Regions from separate parts of the Xenorhabdus littoralis genome, predicted to be linked through region 2. Evidence: predicted binding sites of a transcription regulator. Region 2 holds the regulator's gene; the other holds the start of a gene.
The links. The regulator PurR, encoded in region 2, represses purine synthesis genes. The targets are predictions, from matches to a motif close to CANGCAAACGTTTGCNTG.

Region 1: a site for PurR is predicted at 5,671-5,688, ahead of purL (phosphoribosylformylglycinamidine synthase). Genes of this name have one in related genera too.

What each region holds. Positions count from the first base shown of each region.
Region 1 is NZ_VCDP01000059.1:11,631-21,645, forward strand. Features, by position in the region: gene FE394_RS14790 (aminoglycoside adenylyltransferase family protein) at 720-1,520, opposite strand; gene purL (phosphoribosylformylglycinamidine synthase) at 1,699-5,586, opposite strand; gene mltF (membrane-bound lytic murein transglycosylase MltF) at 5,853-7,415, shown strand; gene tadA (tRNA adenosine(34) deaminase TadA) at 7,443-7,970, opposite strand; gene FE394_RS14810 (HD domain-containing protein) at 8,039-8,725, opposite strand; gene FE394_RS14815 (DNA-3-methyladenine glycosylase family protein) at 8,787-9,689, opposite strand; gene FE394_RS14820 (hypothetical protein) at 9,762-10,015, opposite strand, start outside.
Region 2 is NZ_VCDP01000067.1:54,878-64,892, reverse strand. Features, by position in the region: gene FE394_RS15840 (riboflavin synthase subunit alpha) at 139-783, shown strand; gene cfa (cyclopropane fatty acyl phospholipid synthase) at 897-2,048, opposite strand; gene punC (purine nucleoside transporter PunC) at 2,364-3,545, opposite strand; gene punR (DNA-binding transcriptional activator PunR) at 3,669-4,577, shown strand; gene purR (HTH-type transcriptional repressor PurR) at 4,581-5,606, opposite strand; gene sodB (superoxide dismutase [Fe]) at 6,085-6,663, opposite strand; gene FE394_RS15810 (Grx4 family monothiol glutaredoxin) at 7,058-7,408, shown strand; gene rnt (ribonuclease T) at 7,489-8,157, opposite strand; gene gloA (lactoylglutathione lyase) at 8,399-8,806, opposite strand; gene FE394_RS15795 (DUF1289 domain-containing protein) at 9,135-9,374, shown strand.

The DNA.
Region 1 (10,015 bases), on a different contig from region 2:
AGATATTGGATTATTGAAAGCTATGCGGATGCATACATAAACACGATGGACAGGATATACCTGTAATAATGACGGCGGGATAGTCGCTTTTTACTATCCCGCCAGTGAGGATCCTAATGCTACACAATGAGCATTTAGGTGGTGCCTCACTCCACGTGTCGCCCTTTGTTGGATAAGGCCCGAAAGCGAGTATCACTAAGTTGGACGGTAGGCACCTTACTTCGGCATCATTCTGGGCTTATGTGGCATGTTTCCACCTAATTGCGGGCCGACATAAAAAGTTGAATGAGCAACTGCCCTGTATTATGCACATTACATGCCAATTTGTAAAATTATTTTTAATTAATTGATTTTAAATAAAATTTATAAAAATTCATATTCATTTATTTTTTTAACCCCTATTTCTTAATGCCTGACATGTGTTTTTGTCGCCAATTAATGACACTTAGCCATGCTAAAATATTTTTATATTAATATCATGCAATTAAATGTCTCCTATTTGAGACATTGCAATAGGCCATTGTCGCGATATGGAGACACTCCTAATGTAATTCATCAATAACATCACATCAGCGACAAAATACCTTCCATTTTCTTTTTTGGTATGCGGATTTAATTCCAGACATGCTGAGCTTATGTTGTGAACACATCTATGTTGAACACACCTATGTTATGAACACATCTATGCTATGAACACATTGCGGCAGCAGGATGGAGTGTCATAGATTCGTTAGCACACTATTTAGCACACAATTTAGCACACAATTTAGCACACAATCGTGCAATGAACTTACCGTGAGCTGAAGTTCTTGCTGGCGATTTCGCCAATCTTCTTCACCTCCTCTCAAATAGGTTTCCCGCACATCAGCTAAAACTGCGACCTGTATAGCTGGAAGGCGGGCTGCTGCCCAATCGGCAGCAATATCCTTAGAGACAAACTCCCCAGTCACTAATGTCCGCCACATACGCGCCAGCGTTAGCAGAACATTGCGCTCATCTCCCTGTAGCGTCTCAATTAAATCCGGCAGAACATCTTTAATCGCCCGGCGAATGTCCGAACTTGGAATAACAGGCAGAAGAGCACTTGCATTCGGGCCGACCAGCGGTATCGCTTCCTGCCTTGATTGAGCCAACACCAAGGTAAGTTCCGGATCACAAACAGGCTTGGGAATTTCTCCTGCTTCATATCCATGACGCAGCCACTCGCCATAAATGAATTCGCTTCGGGCAGGATAAAGCGATGCAGCGAGATCGGCGCGCAAGAAAACGATCAGTTCAACAGGGCGACGCCCATCAGGATCAGAAGGATAGCGACCCGATATCATCATTAAATCGGCAGCAAGACATTCCCGAATCTCAGATGTTATCGGCCGATCGATGACCACGAGCAAATCTACGTCACTGTGGGGACGAAGACCACCAGCTACAGCCGAACCATGAAGATAGACAGCAACCAGCGATTCCGCTAATCGCTTCTGGACAATCAACAACGCTTTATCAGCTTCAGGAGGAATAGTCATTAAACAGTTCACCTTTAGATTTTTCTGGGGTTTTACCCAAGACCAATCAGCCCCAATACACGTGAAAGATAGAGAATCAGTGTTGGGATAAGAATATCTATTAAAAATCAAATTAGTAAACAAAAGCCCTGATAAATTCTCAGGGCTTTTTTAAATAAGAATGAAGCGATAAGTTGAATTAACCTAACTGTTTACGCGCATTGCGGAAAATACGCATCCACGGGCCATCTTCACCCCATTCTTCAGGGTGCCAAGAATTGCTGACAGTGCGGAATACCCTTTCAGGATGGGGCATCATCGCCGTTACTCGTCCATCAAGACTGGTAATTGCTGTAATGCCGTTCACAGATCCATTCGGGTTTGCGGGATAATTTTCTGTCACCGCACCGTAGTTATCTACAAAGCGCAATGCTATTTGCTGATGTTTTTTAAGCTCAATCAAACTCAGGTTATTTCTGAACTCCACCTGACCTTCACCGTGGGCTACGGCAATCGGTAAGCGGGAACCCGCCATATCTCTCAGGAAGATAGAAGGGCTTTCAGCCACTTCCACTAAGCTAAAACGAGCTTCGTAACGCTCCGAACGGTTACGGACAAAACGCGGCCAATACTCAGTACCCGGAATCAACTCGTGCAAGTTAGATATCATCTGGCATCCGTTACATACACCAAGCGATAACGTATCCGGTCTTGCAAAAAAGTTGGCAAAATCATCACGTACCCGAGAGTTGAACAGGATGGATTTTGCCCAGCCTTCCCCCGCCCCGAGTACATCACCATATGAGAATCCACCACAAGCCACTAATGTCTGGAATTGATCCAGCGTGACCCGACCACTCATTAAGTCACTCATGTGAACATCTATGGCCTCAAAACCAGCGCGGTGGAATGCTGCCGCCATCTCAACATGAGAGTTAACGCCTTGTTCACGGAGTACGGCAACGCGCGGACGTGCCTGTGTTGAAATATAACAAGCAGCAATATCTTCAGCAGGATCAAAGGATAACTTCACATTCAGGCCCGGATCATTCACATCCTGCTTCGCCAGATGTTCTTGATCAGCGCATTCGGGGTTATCACGCAGGCGTTGCATCTGCCACGTTGTTTCTGCCCACCATGAACGCAATGTGCTGCGATTTTGACGGTAAACTTCCATATTATCACTGGAAATAACGAAGTTATCGCCTGCCTCAGCTTTACCTAAATAGTGAACACATCCACTCAGACCATAATTTGCCAGTAACGTTTCAACCCGTTTCCGCTCAGTTGCGCGAATTTGGATCACCGCACCCAATTCTTCACTAAATAATGCAGCCAAAATATCTTCATCAAACGCACTGATATCAACATTCAGTCCGCAATGACCGGCAAAAGCCATTTCAGCCAGTGTTACCAACAAACCACCATCAGAACGGTCATGATAAGCCAACAATTTTTGTTCTGAAATCAGTTGCTGAATCGCATTAAAGAAACCGGCAAGTTGCTCAACGCTGCGAATATCTGCGGTCTTATCGCCAAGCTGACGATAAACTTGCGCCAACGCACTTCCCCCCAGAGCATTCTGGCCTTGTCCCAAATCAATTAGCAGCAGCGCGTTGTCATCTTCCGTAGATAATTCTGGCGTCACAGTGCAACGCACATCTTCAACCCGGGAAAAGGCACTGATAACCAATGAAAGCGGTGAAGTCATTTCGCGTTCTTCCCCGTCTTGCTTCCAACGGGTCTTCATTGACATCGAGTCTTTACCGACCGGAATAGTCAATCCGAGTGCCGGACACAACTCCTCACCAATCGCCTTAACCGCTGCATACAGACCCGCATCTTCACCAACATGACCCGATGCTGACATCCAGTTAGCCGATAACTTCACTCGTTTCAGATCCTGCACATAAGCAGAAGCAATATTGGTCAGCGCTTCCCCAACGGCCATACGTGCCGATGCCTCAAAATCCAGCAATGCAATTGGAGCTCGCTCTCCCATTGACATAGCTTCACCATAATAGCTGTCCAGACTGGCGGTAGTGACTGCACAGTCCGCTACCGGAATTTGCCACGGGCCAACCATTTGATCACGCGCTACCATGCCGGTTATTGAACGATCGCCTATCGTAATCAGGAATGTTTTCTCCGCCACAGCAGGTAAATGCAGGATGCGTTTTACGGCTTCTGCGAGATCAATACCTTTGCGATCTAAATTTTGTCCCTGTGCTTTCATGACCTGAACGTTTTTTAACATCTTCGGTGTATTACCGAGCAAAACATCCAGAGGCATATCGATGGGTTGGTTATCGAAGTGGTTGTCATTCAGCAACAAATGCCGCTCTTCTGTTGCTTCACCAATCACAGCATAAGGAGCGCGTTCACGACGGCACATGTTCTCAAATAAGGCAAGCTGCTCTGGCGCCACAGCCAAAACATAACGCTCCTGAGATTCATTGCACCATACCTGCAATGGACTCATTCCCGGTTCGTCATTAAGAATGTTACGCAGCTCAAACCGGCCCCCCCGACCGCCATCGTTAACTAACTCAGGCATCGCATTTGACAAACCACCAGCGCCTACGTCATGGATGAATATAATTGGATTTTTTTCGCCCAATTGCCAGCAGCTATCGATAACTTCCTGACAGCGGCGTTCCATCTCTGCATTATCACGTTGTACGGAGGCAAAATCCAAGTCAGCATCAGATTGCCCTGACGCCATTGAAGATGCCGCTCCTCCCCCTAAGCCAATATTCATGCTCGGCCCACCCAGCACAATTAATTTAGCGCCAACCGGAATATCACCTTTCTGAATATGCTCTTCACAAATATTGCCTATTCCCCCAGCCAGCATGATGGGTTTGTGATAACCACGCAGCTCTGTTCCGTTATGGGAGTACACTTTTTCTTCATAAGTCCGGAAGTATCCCAGCAACGCCGGACGACCAAATTCATTGTTGAATGCGGCTCCGCCTAATGGGCCTTCCAACATAATATCCAATGCGCTGACAATTCTTTCAGGCTTGCCGAAATCTTCTTCCCACGGTTGCTCAAATCCGGGAATTCTCAAGTTTGATACTGAAAAGCCGCCTAATCCCGCTTTAGGTTTGGCTCCACGACCTGTAGCTCCCTCATCACGGATTTCACCGCCTGAACCTGTCGCAGCACCGGGCCAAGGAGAAATGGCAGTTGGATGGTTATGAGTTTCGACTTTCATCAAGATATGGGCGAATTCTTGGTGGTAATCATAAACGCCACTGGCAGGATCCGGGAAAAAGCGCCCGACATGAGAGCCTTCCATCACAGCAGCGTTGTCTTTATAGGCAGAGAACACATGATCCGGCGTCTGTTCAAAAGTATTTTTGATCATTTTGAACAATGACTTAGTCTGAGCCTGACCATCAATAACCCAATCTGCATTGAAAATCTTATGGCGGCAATGTTCAGAGTTTGCCTGCGCAAACATATAAAGTTCAACATCCGTCGGGTTGCGTTCCAACGCTTGGAAAGATCTCAGCAGATAATCAATTTCATCTGCGGCCAGAGCCAGCCCCAGCTCAATATTTGCGGCTTCCAGAGCTGTGCGCCCTGATTGTAAAATATCAATTTGTTTCAATGGTACAGGTTGCTGATGAACAAACAGGGCTTCAGCCTGTTCAAACCGTGTGAACACACTTTCCATCATGCGATCATGCAATAACGCCGATAACTTTTGCCACTGCTCATCATTCATTTCAACATGCTGAATGTAATAAGCAATTCCCCTTTCTAAACGGGCTATCTGGTTCAAGCCACAATTATGGACAATTTCTGTCGCTTTCGATGACCAAGGAGATATCGTGCCCGGACGAGGTGTAACTAACAATAGTTGACCTTTAGGTTCATGTTCATCTAGAGAAGGGCCATACTTTAAGAGTCGATGTAATTTTTCCCTCTCATCTCTCGATATTGGAGCATTAACATCTGCAAAATGCACAAATTCTGCATAAATTTCCGTAACAGGAAGACACTGATCTTGACACTGGGAAAGGAGCTTAGTAATACGAAACGCTGATAAAGCGGGCGAGCCACGCAGAATTTCCATAATAGTAGATTCTCTCATCTTAGAAGCAAAGCCTGACTGATGCCTCAGGGGAAACTTTGGCTATTATAGAGGAATGTTTATCGCGACGAAACCGTTTGCGTATCCATTTATCAACCAAGTAATACACTCTGTTGGATTCCTCAATTTATCTAATAAGGTTGCGTATCCTCATTTTGTTACGCAAAATTCTCGATTACTGGAAATTTAACCATGCTATTATCTTGTATTTCATACGGAGCCTAACAGCACTGGTGAGAGATAACTATTTGAGTAATATAAAGATAAATTATTTTGTCATCGTTATTATCGCGCTCCTCTCCGCTGCCATCATTGGTCTCAATATCAATTGGCCTAATAAGCAGCAGGAGCAGATAAACAAAATTCTGGCACGGGGAGAACTGAGGGTTAGTACCATCAGTTCTCCCCTGATCTCTATTAATAACAAAAACGAACCGACAGGATTCGACTATGAACTAGCCAAACGGTTTGCTGATTATCTCGGTGTTAAACTTATTATTAAGTTTCGAACCAATATCAATCAGCTTTTTGACGACCTGGAAAACGATAAAGCCGATTTTTTGGCCGCCGGGCTGATTTATAATAAAGAAAGGCTGGATCAAACACGCACAGGCCCTGGCTACTACTCAGTCTCCCAACAACTGGTTTATCGCAAAGGGACGACACGTCCGCGCTCGTTTGGTGACGTAAATGGCAAACTTATCGTCACGGCTGGCTCTGCCCACGTCAGCGAACTGAAAAAATGGAAAGAAAAATCTTATCCTGACTTAACTTGGGAAGAAACTTCACACGGAAATACACAGCAATTACTCGAACAAGTGTCCGAGGGAAAAATCGACTATACCATCAGTGATTCCATCAGCCTGGCCTTGCAACAACGTATTCATCCTAATTTAGCAATTGCATTTGATGTTAGCGAAGATCGCCCCCTGACTTGGTATCTGAAGCGCAATGACGATTATAGCCTCTACTCTGCCATGCTCGATTTTTTCAGCATGTTGACTGAAAACGGCATCATTTCACGGCTGCAAGAAAAATATTTCAGTCATGTGGGTTCATTCGACTATTTCGATACCATTTCATTTATTCGTGCCATCAATAACCTCTTACCCACATATCAGCCAATTTTTGAAAAATATGCAGGTTCACTTGACTGGCAATTAGTCGCATCCATTGCATGGCAAGAATCACATTGGGACCCTCAGGCAACATCTCCCACTGGCGTTCGTGGTTTAATGATGCTTACTCGTCCGACAGCAGAATGGGCAGGAGTTCATGACCGATTAGATCCGGAAGAAAGCGTCAAAGGAGGCATGGCTTATCTGCACTACCTGATGGGTCGTTTACCAAAAACCATTCCTGAGGATGAACATATCTGGTTTGCCCTCGCAGCTTATAATATGGGTTATGGACATGTTCTTGATGCACGTAAATTGACTGCCGCTCAAAAAGGCAATCCCGATAGTTGGTTGGATGTTAAAACCCGCCTCCCCTTGCTAAGCAAGAAAAAGTACTACACCAACACCACTTATGGTTACGCACGCGGTTACGAGGCTTACCGCTATGTTGAAAATATCCGGCGTTACTATCTGAGTTTAGAAGGGTATCTTCAGGCAAAAGCTAACCGCGAAAAAACAGAAGAAAATAAAGCTTCTGTGGAGATGTCCACAGTCAGTATCTCTCAAGTAGAAAGTGGTGAAACTGACAGTGATAAAGTGGACAGTAGTAAAGTGGACAATGCCAAAGATGGCAATAATGATAAAGCTGAATCCAATGAAGAAAAAACGCCGGGCGAAAAAACACCGGCGTGATCCTGAACTAATACATATTAGCTCAGACTATGGCATTTCCTGCTGTTGAGCTTTCAACTTCTTCAATGCCTTATGCTGCTCCCTGCGTTGTTTAAAAAAGGAACTCAACATAGCGGAGCACTCTTCTGCCAACACACCACCCGTAATTTCAATTTGATGATTCATTCCGGGATGACGCAATATATCAATTAATGAACCCGCTGCGCCTGTTTTCATATCGCTTGCACCATAGACCAGACGCTGTATCCGACTGTGTATCATCGCTCCTGCGCACATTACACAGGGTTCCAAAGTGACATACAGTGTTGTATTCAACAGACGGTAGTTCTGCAATTGGCTGCCTCCCTGCCGCAGTGCAATAATTTCTGCGTGAGCAGTAGGATCGTGGTCGGTAATTGGGAGGTTAAACCCTTCAGCAATAACGCTATTATTGGCAACCAACACAGCACCAACAGGGATCTCACCTTTTGCTTGTGCTTGCACAGCCAATTCCATTGCCCGACGCATCCAATATTCATCACTATAGACTTCGGTTACTGTATCTATTTCTGTCACTGCATGTTCTCTTGCTTATGAAAATCCTGCTTATTATAACGGGCCATCATTATTATTGTTGATTCATCTCAATTGGCTGGTTCAGCCTGAATTTCATCAAGAAAGACATCAAGAAACTGTTTCATACGCTCTGCCCTTTCACTGGCCATCTGCCTGCCCGATGCGGTCTGAAATCCGGACTCTATTTTAAATAACTTGGTATAGAAATGATCAACAGTATATGCCTTATCATTATATTCACGCTGTTTTGCCAGAGGATCATGAAAATCATACAACGAAGATCCCATGCGGCCAGCAGTATAAAAACAGCGACTAATGCCAATCATGCCGATGGAATCCAGCCGATCAGAATCTTGCACAATCTTGGCTTCCAATGTGTTGGGCGTTAATTCCGCAGAGAAACTATGTGCTTCAATGGCATGACAGACAGCGATAATATCTGCCTCATTCCATTTTAAATCTTTCAATATCAGAGCCGCTTTTTCTGCCGCCATACGAGAAGCGAGATGACGGTTTGGGGCGTTTTTTTCAACACTCACACAATCATGCAACAACACGGCGGTGAACACGATCCGCAAGTTACCCGATTCCGCCCCACAAATTTTTTGCGCGTTTTTCCACACCCGATAGAGATGAGCAATATCATGGGCACCATCATCACTTTCTATTGCTATAGGTAACAACTGTTGAGCTAAACTTTCAAACGGTGAAAAAGATAACATAGCCAAAGTCTCTCCAATGAATGAAAAAATCATCTTAATAAAAAAGGGGAAAAATTTTTCAGCTTTCAAGGAGAAACGACTGAATTCCCGACGATCAATATCCGCTACTCGATTGCTGCCGCCATAAATGTGCGCCTACCAATGCTTTCCACGGAGAAAATTCTGCCAGCCATTTCTCTGCCTGCTCAGCATTTACTTTATCTTCCTGCCTGAGCAAATATTGGAGATTACGCCTGACGGCAACATCACCATGTAATGAACCATTCAGATAGTTGAACCCCCGCAACAAGGCATAATTAACTGTCCACATACCAATGCCTTTGATTGCGAGTAACTTCTCAGTAAGTAATCTCACTTCGTTTTCTTCTTCTGAAATAGTTAGCGCTAACATGCCTGAATCGATGAGTTGGCTCACATGCAGTAACGCGTTAGCCTTACCAACAGAAAAACCACACTGGCGCAAATCATGCTGCGAGCACTGAATGACCTGCTTATAAGTTGGATGACACAGTAACCCAGAAGAATGCTGAATACCGATGGCCTGAATAAAACGCCTTCGAATAGAGATTGCTGCACTTAAACTAATTTGTTGACCGATGATCGCCCAGCTCAGAGCTTCAAAAGGTGTGGCAGACTGGTAAATGCGTAAACCCGTTTGCCGGGTAATCAATTCCCCAATGACGGGATGATTTTGATATATAGACTCAAAGATTTCAACAGATTGCTTTAACCCTAGCATATGTGAGGCCAGAACCGATAATGCCGCATGTGAGTAAAAAGGCTCATCACCATCAATATCAAGTTGTATCTGGGCTTTATTATTTTCAATCGTTATTGTTAAAAGCGCCGGATTATCGTGCCAAATAATTCCCTTTTTTATTTGATTCTGTTGCACAATTTCAGAAACTCCCATCTCATCTCTTTGATGAAAGGCCAGAAAATCCTTTATATGATAATTTATCGGTAAGGTAATTTCCGTCAAATAGCTTGATTTCACTACTAAAACTCCTGAAAAACAGATAATTTGGATAACTATATAATAAATTTCAGATCATATATACGTCTCATTTCAAGTTGCAACATTAATTTTATATTTAGCCAATTCATCATTAAGTTCTTTAATTTGAGTTTTAGATGGACTTAACAATAACAGATAAGCACCAATACCCATAAATAATATCATGCTGAAAACAACCAAAAATAAATCCAGAGCATCCCCGCCAGCATTAATCCAAATATCTACTTTTGATAAAAAGACAATTAAAACAATAAACGCCAAAATAAAAAAATAAGCTGAAAATATCTTTTCAAAACAAGAGGAAA
Region 2 (10,015 bases):
GTCGATTAAATTGAATTTTTAATAACTAAACCGGTATTTGTTGGGTCAAGCAGGGATTTACATTCAACTGAAATAGTGTGTAAACGCGATGGGTGGGTTAAACTAACTTGTTATGTGCAAAATATGAAAGAGGTTCCCATGTTTACAGGTATCGTTCAGGGAAAAGCACCGATCGTTGCTATTAATGAAAAAATGCATTTTCGAACTCATGTTGTTAAATTTCCGGCTGAATTATTACCCGGAATTGAAACAGGGGCTTCTGTTTCCCACAATGGTTGTTGTTTAACTGTGACGAAGATAGATGACGACTTAGTTAGTTTTGATTTGATGAAAGAAACGCTGCGTCTGACCAATCTGGGTGACCTTAAGGTTGGTGATATTGTTAATCTGGAAAGGGCTGCTAAATTTGGTGATGAGATCGGCGGGCATTTGATGTCCGGTCATGTTATTACAACAGCCGAAATTGCCAAGATATTTACTTCAGAAAATAACCATGAAATTTGGTTCCGAATTCACGATAAGCAATTGATGAAATATATCCTGCATAAAGGGTTTATTGGCATTGATGGTATCAGCCTGACTGTTGGCGATGTAGTGAACAATCGTTTCTGTGTGCATTTGATCCCGGAAACATTGGAGCGTACAACTCTGGGTAAAAAGCGTTTAGGACAAAAGGTTAACATTGAGATTGATCCACAAACTCAAGCGATTGTAGATACCGTTGAACGGGTCATGGCACAGAAAGAGCAGGAAAAGTTACTGTTACAGACTGAGGAACAATAAAAATTTTGCCAAGTTATGGTAAAAATTTTTATGAAAAAGGCATTCAATAGGATGCGAAAGCTACAGAAATGTGATTTCTGTAGCTTTGGGTTCTCTATTCGTAGAGCGATTTATTATCTCGGTACTCTCAATCCCTTATCAATCCCTTGCGGACTGAACACAACTTGCCATAGCTGAATATCCCTTGCACGAAATGCACCCGCGCAGGCATTCAGGTAATAACTGAACATCCGTTTAAAGCGTGGGCTATAGTTATGCTCTATTTCGTGCCAGCTTGCTATGAATCGTTCATACCATGCCATCAGTGTTTTGTCGTAATCGGCACCAAAATTGTGCCAATCTTCCATAACAAATTTTCCATTACTTGCTTTGGCAATTTTTGAAATTGATGGTAAGCAACCGTTGGGGAAAATGTACTTGCTGATCCATGAGTCGACACCAGTTTTATCACGATTGGAACCGATAGTATGGAGAAGGAATAGACCGTCAGGCTTCAGATTTTTTTTCACTATATCAAAATAATTGGCATAATTTTTAGGGCCAACGTGTTCAAACATACCGACAGAAACAACGCGATCAAATTGGAGATTCAGGGTTCGGTAATCTTCAAGGATAATTTTTACATCCAGATTTTTACAGCGCTCTTGGGCATATTTTTGTTGCTCGGCTGAAATTGTTAACCCTGTGACAGATACACCGTAGTTTTTAGCAGCATAAGAGGCTAATCCTCCCCATCCACAGCCAATATCCAATAAAGTCATACCTGGAGATAACTGTAATTTTTCGCAAATCAGGCGGAGTTTATGGGATTGAGCTTCTTCCAACGTATCTGTGTCTTTCCAGTAACCACAGGAATATTGCATATAAGGGTCAAGCATTCGGGTAAAAAGATCATTACCCAAATCATAGTGTTCTTCGCCGACAATCCAGGCCCGTTTTTGGGATTGTAAATTAAATATGCGAGAGATAAGTATTTTTAAAATATCTCTAATATTTTTAGGAATACGATATTCCAAACCTGCCCGTAATACTTTATGGAAGAAAATATCAAGCCGATCACATTCCCACCAACCATCCATATAACTTTCACCCAGCCCCAGAGAGCCTTCTTTCAACACTCTTTTATAGAAGTCGGGGTTTTTGATGCGTATATCGAAAGGGCGCTTGCCGTTGATTTCAATATCAGCTTCCTGAAGTAATTCATGGACGATCCTATGCCAAGAATCAGTTATTGTTTTTTTATCTTCAACGAAAGATGAACTCATATACTCTCCAACAATTGTGTGATGGAATTTTGAGGCGTCACTTTGTAGCTGATTTTTATTATGTTAAAACCATGAAGGTTTATTTGGAAATGAAACAGAAATTATAAAAAAGCATTTATTGCCTATTCATCCTGAAATCAAATAGGGCCTCAGTGCCCTGAATAACCTCAAATTCCGAATTTTTAGAATAATGAATCTGTATGAGTATATGATTGAAATAATATTTAAACAATAATCTAAAGGCTACATTATCTGCAACCTTTAGATAATAATGTTCTTAATTATTATTTTTTTGAGAAACCATTTGATTTATGTTTAGCCAATTTTTCCGACATTTTTCTTCTGTAACCAATAACCTAACGCCATAGGGATAACAGTAGAAACCATAATGGTTGTCGTGGATAAGAGCGGATATTTCATAAATATAGAAACTATCATGCTGGCAATAAAACAAAGACCTAATTGAAGGGAGTTTTGCAATGCAGCAGCCTTACCGCTGTCCTTAGGATAAACGGAGAGTGCATTTGCCACGGCGATTGGATAGGATGCGCCGTTCATTGCAGCCATAAAGCAAAAAGGAACGAGAATAGCCATAAATGAAGGCTCCCCGAAGATGGAAAGCAAGTAAATGGCAATCATGCTGACAGCATAACCTACCAGCAAAAATGGGAATACCGTCTCACTTTTCACTTTCTCCAATAAGATGCGGCAACCATACCCGCCGATCATAAATGCCAGAGTTTGAGGAATATAGCTCAGACCAATATCGGTTGGGTCATAACCCATGTTCTTCAAAATAGTGGGTGAACCTGTTAACCAGGCAAAAAAACCAGCACTGCAAGAAGCATAGATCAATACATTTCCGTTAAAAACAGGGGAGTTGAGTAATGTAAAGAAAGAAATTGTCTTCTTATCGGTGTTGGTTTCGATACAACGCTTTTTATTTGTCAGGACCAGTGTTGGCAGCAACAGTAGGAGTGTCACTATCATTAAAACAAGGAAGATGATTCTCCAACCTGTATGTGACAACAACCATGCGCCCAATAAAGGTGCGAGGGCGGGGGAAAGCGCGACCAGAGGCATAATCATCGCAAAAACCCGTTTAGCGCGTTCTGCATCATACCGATCAACGACCAAAGCCTGCCATGAAACCGCAGCAGAACAGACACCAACAGCCTGAATGAACCTCAGCACAAGCAACTGTGTGGCATCAGTTATCCAGAGCATCCCTAAACAGCTAATGGAAAACAGAGACAATCCGATAATAAGAACAGGTTTTCTTCCTAAGTGGTCAGATAATTGTCCCCATAACAGTTGGGCAAAAGCAAAACCAGCAAGAAAAATACTGAGACTCGCACTAATGGCATTTTCTGATGTACCTAATTCTGCTCTCATGGCACCAAAAGCAGGTAGGTACATATCGATGGCCAAATAACCGAGCATACTCAGCCCGGCGAGATAAAACATGAATGAAATTGAGTTTTTATTGTTTGTCATTGTGTCAATAAATCGGTGTGGTAATTGATAAGGAAGTCATCGGCTTATTCTATATGGCATGTTTTTTACTTGTGAAACGGTAATATTTGCAACATGCTGTGAAAAAAATTGAAAGGAAGATTTATGTGGTCTGAATACTCTCTGGAAGTCGTTGATGCCGTTGCCAGAACAGGAAGTTTCAGTTCGGCAGCATCAGAACTTCATCGCGTACCTTCTGCTATCAGCTATACGGTAAAACAACTTGAAGAATGGTTAGCGGTTCCGCTATTTGAACGTCGTCATCGTGATGTGGATTTAACTGAAGCAGGCGCTATTTTTGTCAAGGAAGCTCGTTCTGTTATCAAAAAAATGAATCACACCAGACATCTATGCCAGCAAGTTGCTAACGGCTGGCGGGGACAATTTAGTATCGCGGTTGATCAAGTTGTAAAGCCTGAGCGGACTCTCCGGTTAATTCTGGATTTTTATCGACATTTTCCCGACATAGAATTGTTTATCTATCCTGAAGTTTTCAATGGCGTCTGGGATGCGCTAGTAGATGGGCGGGTAGATCTGGCTATTGGCGCAACACGTGCTTCGCCCGTCGGTGAACGATATAGTTTCAGGGATATGGGGTTTATGCCTTGGTTATGTGTAGCCAGTCCTGAGCATGATTTGGTGAGGATAGCGGAAAAATTAAATGACGACCAAATGCGACCTTATCCCAGTCTGTGTCTTGAGGATACATCACGTAATTTACCTAAGCGCAATACATGGGCTGTGGATAACCAAAGGCGATTGGTCGTTCCCGATTGGGATGCCGGTTTGAATTGCCTCATGGATGGATTGTGCGTGGGAATGGTGCCTGAGCACCGGGCACTACCACTCATCCGTAAAGGCAAACTGACCACACTCGAACTCGAACAACCATTACCTGATAGTCCATGTTGCTTGGCTTGGTCACAAAAAAGCCATTCTCCAGCATTAAGTTGGTTGCTTGATTATCTCGGAGATAGAGAAACACTTAATGCTGAATGGTTACAAGAAAATTAACGATTAACGGCGATAGTCAATAAATGGTCCATCTGCGACAGAGCGTCGCTCAACGAGACGTGGGTGGACTTCAATAGTCTGTGCATCCTCACGTTTATTGACTATTCTGTCCAATAACATTGAAAAGGCCATTTGTCCCAAACGTTCTTTGGGCTGGTGGATGGTTGTTAAGGCTGGTGTAAAGTAGCGGGCATTACGGATATTGTCATAACCAATGATAGAAATATCTTGTGGAACACGTAATCCTAGCTCATCAGCCGCACAAATCGCACCCATTGCCATGACATCCCCACCGCAAAAAACCGCAGTAGGACGATGTTTCTGGTTCAGGATCTTACACATAGCTTGATAACCGGATTCCGGTTCAAAATCACCCTGAACTATCCACTCATCCCGAATGGCAATATTGCCTTCTTTCAGCGCCTTGAGAAAACCTTGGTGACGCCCGCCCCCGGTATTTCTGGCTAATGGCCCAGGAATAGCCGCAATATCCCGATGACCGCGTTCAATAAGATAGCGACCAGCTAGGTAACCACCATGAAAAGCGTTATCAATAATTGCATCGGTAAAATCTCCTCTGGATTCTCCCCAATCCATAACCACCATGGGAATATTGCGGTAGTCTTCCAGCATCCCCAAAAGTTGCTCCGGGTATTCTGAACACATTACCAGCAAACCATCTACGCGCTTTTGCGCCAACATGGCGAGATAAGCTTTTTGTTTATCGGGATCGTTATGAGAATTACATAAAATTAGTGTATAGCCTTTGCTGTAGCAGCTATTTTCAACAGATTCTATGATTTCAGCAAAATAAGGGGCTTCACTTGATGTCGCCAGCAATCCGATAGATTTAGTATGGTTAACTTTCAAACTACGGGCAACGGCGCTGGGTGAATAATTCAGTTCTTTAATGGCCGCCCAAACTGCGGTCTTTGTATCTTCGGCGACGAAACGGGTTTTATTGATAACATGGGATACGGTTGTGGTTGAAACACCAGCGCGTTTAGCCACATCTTTAATCGTTGCCATGATAAAAAGGACTCCTGACCTTATGGTCTAAATTTACAGATCTTTGTTAGTTGTTTGCCAGTATAGTTATATATGGGAGGGCAACTGGCAATAATTTAACGATAAACCCTGAATTTTGTCTGATCTAGCGCAAAAGTGAAAGTAATAATCGATGCTATAAAGTATATGTATCAAATATCACAGTGCGATACTTAATCATCATGATGAATAATCACTTAAAATTTATGGTATCGCTGAAGCTTAACTTTCACTTGAGGATGTTCTATGGATACAGATCTTAAATTGGGGTTATTGACTGCCTGTAGTGCATTAATAATGATTGTTTTTTTGGGGAGTCTTTGTCTGATCTAACCAAGATCCAGAAAAAGAATTGAAGTGTATACTGGCCTGATTCAAGGGCAGATTTCCGATATTCATGCATTCCTGAATGGGAAAACCTGCCCTTTGTTATTTAAAATTGGCGCGAGAATTTATCTCATTAAGCCAGATTTTTTTCAACGAATTCCCAGTTGACCAGAGCCCAGAAGTGCTCCAGATATTGAGGACGTGCATTGCGATAATCGATGTAATACGCGTGTTCCCATACGTCAACGGTCAGAACTGGTTTATCTTCGCCAGTCAATGGAGTTGCTGCGTTGGAAGTATTGGCGATAGCCAGGCTGCCGTCAGTTTTCTTGACCAGCCATGTCCAACCAGAACCGAAGTTCTTCAGGGCTGCGTCAGTAAACTGCTGTTTGAACTCAGCAAAAGAACCGAAAGCACTGTTGATAGCATCTGCTACTCTTCCAGTTGGTTCGCCACCACCATTTGGTGACAGGCTGTGCCAATAAAAAGTATGGTTCCAGACTTGTGCTGCGTTATTGAAGATACCGCCTTCAGATGTTTTGATGATTTCTTCCAGGGATTTTCCGGAAAATTCAGTATCTTTAACCAGATTATTCAGGTTTACAACGTAAGTGTTGTGATGTTTTCCGTAGTGATATTCTAGAGTTTCTGCAGAAATGTGTGGTTCCAAGGCATCTTTGGCATAAGGTAATGCTGGTAATTCGAAAGACATTGCATGCTCCTTTTTAATATCGGGTTTTGGCTCTGCAAACCATTCACTAAGTAAGAGATTAATTCATGGACAGAGCAAATTTAAGTTTATTATCATGTTGCTATTTTGGTAATTATCTTAACAACTTTTCTGATAAATTACAGAGGAAAAGATGCTATTTAGCGGCGATATGGCGTAGAAATGCACTTTAATCCAGAATAAATACCAATAGTTAGAATAAAAATATCTACTGATTATTTGTTGCGAATCATGGAAAAAAACTGCCGCAGAAAGTTCTCAGTAGAAAGGTTAGGGATGAAAGTGGTATTCTGAATAAATCTTTTCTGATCCGGATGAATGGCTTTTACAGTTTTAAGGAAGCAAAATGACAATGACTAATATGCAATCTAATGCAATGGCTGGTAACACAACAGAGGCGATCATTGAGAAAATTGAACGCCAGATCAAAGAAAACCCAATCCTGCTGTACATGAAAGGCTCTCCAAAATTACCAAATTGTGGTTTTTCCGCGCAGGCAGTTCAGGCTTTATCTGCTTGTGGTGAACGTTTTGCTTATGTAGATATCCTGCAAAATCCCGATATCCGGGCTGAATTACCTAAATATGCCAACTGGCCGACATTTCCTCAGCTTTGGATTGATGGTGAATTGGTTGGAGGATGTGACATTCTGGTTGAAATGTATCAGCGTGGTGAATTACAAGCGTTGATCAAAGAGACTGCTGACAAGTACAGAGCTGATGAATAAGAAAAAGTCACATAATTCACCTGATTGATGACTGTTTTCCGTAAGCCCCATACTTACAAATAAGTATGGGGTTTGATACTTCAGGACTCGTTGTCAGCAGAAGCAGCAGAAGCAATAGAAGGCAATGGCCAGCCACCGAGTCGCTTCCAGCGATTGACGAGTTCACAGAACAGCAGGGCAGTCCGGTCGGTATCGTAAAGTGCGCTATGTGCCTGATTACTATCAAACGGAATTTCCGCAGTAATACAAGCTTTGGCAAGAATGGTTTGACCAAGAACCAATCCGCTGAGTGCCGCTGTATCAAAAGTGGCGAACGGGTGGAATGGATTGCGTTTAAGACCGGAACGCTCAGCCGCCGCCAGAACAAAATTATGATCAAAACTGGCATTATGGGCGACTATAATAGCTCGGTTACAGTTAGTGTCTTTCATCCCCTTGCGGATCATTTTGAAAATAGCGTGCAATGCCGTGTATTCACTAACCGCTCCCCGCAGAGGATTGGTAGGATCAATTCCTGTGAATGCCAGAGCGGCAGGATCAAGATTGGCTCCTTCAAAAGGGTCAATATGGAAATGTAATGTATCAGCAGGCATCAGCCAGCCTTCTTCATCCATTTTTAACGTGATTGCCGCGATTTCAAGTAAAGCATCTGTACGTGCATTAAAACCACCGGTTTCGACATCAATGACAACGGGATAGTAACCGCGAAAGCGTCCACTCAACATGTTTTGATCGTTTTTATTAGACATCTGATTTTCAGTTCTTAACTTCAAGGATTCTGTTTTTAACTCTGGAATAGTGAGTATTATGACAAAAATTGGAGTCCCTTGCAGAAGTAATACATATACCCAATAGATTTCAGGCTGTAGCATAGTGGCAAGGGAACGAATCCCCAGAAACATAGCTAACTGTATGTTTATAAGCATGTAACTGGGGAAGTGAGTGCAGCCAACAAATCTGCAACTGATTTATATAGGTGGGTATAATAAATTAATTTCCTAATGCACTGCTGGCACTTGTGTTTTCAATGAGTTCAATCTTATAACCATCTGGATCTTCAACAAATGCAATAACAGTTGTTCCACCTTTGACTGGTCCGGCTTCACGAGTAACTTTACCTCCCGCGAGCTTGATGCGTTCACAGGTTGCAGCGACATCATCGACACCTAAGGCAATATGCCCAAATGCGGTTCCCATTTCGTAGTTTTCAACATCCCAATTGTAGGTCAGTTCAATAACTGCACCCTGACTTTCATCGCTATAACCAACAAAAGCCAGAGAATATTTATACTCCGGGTTTTCACTGGTGCGAAGTAAACGCATACCCATCACTTGAGTATAGAAATCAATTGAGCGTTGCATGTTGCCAACACGGATCATAGTATGGAGTAAACGCATAATTACCTCTTGAATTTTATAGTCTTATTAAAATAGTCTCGTCGCGGAGTAAAAACAGTGCCTTATCGCGAACTTTGCTCATTAAGAACCCATCTCATTAAGCTATTCAAACTGCCTGCAACAATAAACGCCTACTGGGACAGGCTCTGACTGCCAATGCCTTTAACTATAACTTGTATAGATAAAATAATTCAATTTGTCCTTTCATCTATTTTGTTTCAAATGGTTATTATTTAATTTTTAATTAATATATCTGAAGCTTATACTACTGGATAAGAAAGCTTCCTCATGAGGAAGAGTTTGATAAATCTGAGGGCAGGAGGATTAGATGGCTGAACAATTAGAATTTTTTGCTATTCCAAACCCTTGTCGAGGGATTTGTGAATCTGATTCCCGTGGTTTTTGCCGAGGGTGTTATCGGAGCAGGGAAGAACGATTTATGTGGATAAAATTATCGGATAGTGAAAAAAGGAAGATATTTAGGTTATGTCGCAATAGATATCTAAGATTATTAAAATCAAAAGAAGGTTCTGGAAATAATATATCAGATCAGCCCGAATTATTTTAATTTTATTCTGAATTGATCAAAAAATAACACTTATATGAGTAATGGTTTAGGATTACCTTAAAAACAAAAAATATTTCCATTAATAAATGATATATTACATATATTATGTTGTATTTATTTGACATAAGTCGAATTAAATATCCTGTCTTATTGGCTGATTCAACCATTTCAGTAAAAATTTCTTATCAAATAATTATTTATTGAGCAATAAAAGAGCTAATTTGTTATCTTATTGTTTTTTATATTGTTTGATCTATCATTGACTCTATCTGTAAGAGAAAAATGATATTAATGTAAAAATATATAGATTAGTATTTGGATGGCGGTTATTCTTATAGAACTTTAACCGAGTGGAAATGTATATATTTTTGAAGGTTTGTGTTTTTTTTGTTGATATTTAAAAGTATAATAGTTTAATCGAGGTATTATTTTATACAGTTTATACCGTTGGTGGATTAATGCGCGATTTTATTCGATGCGCTGTAAAACTTCGCCCTTTAGGGTGACGAAGATGTCAACTTTGAATAACAAGCCAACGTGACACTAATTAGTTTATTGCGAAATTTCTGACTCTGTTAATGCAAGCATAATATAGAGTGCTTGTCCATTATTCATATGAATAAACTGATTGGATAATTCAT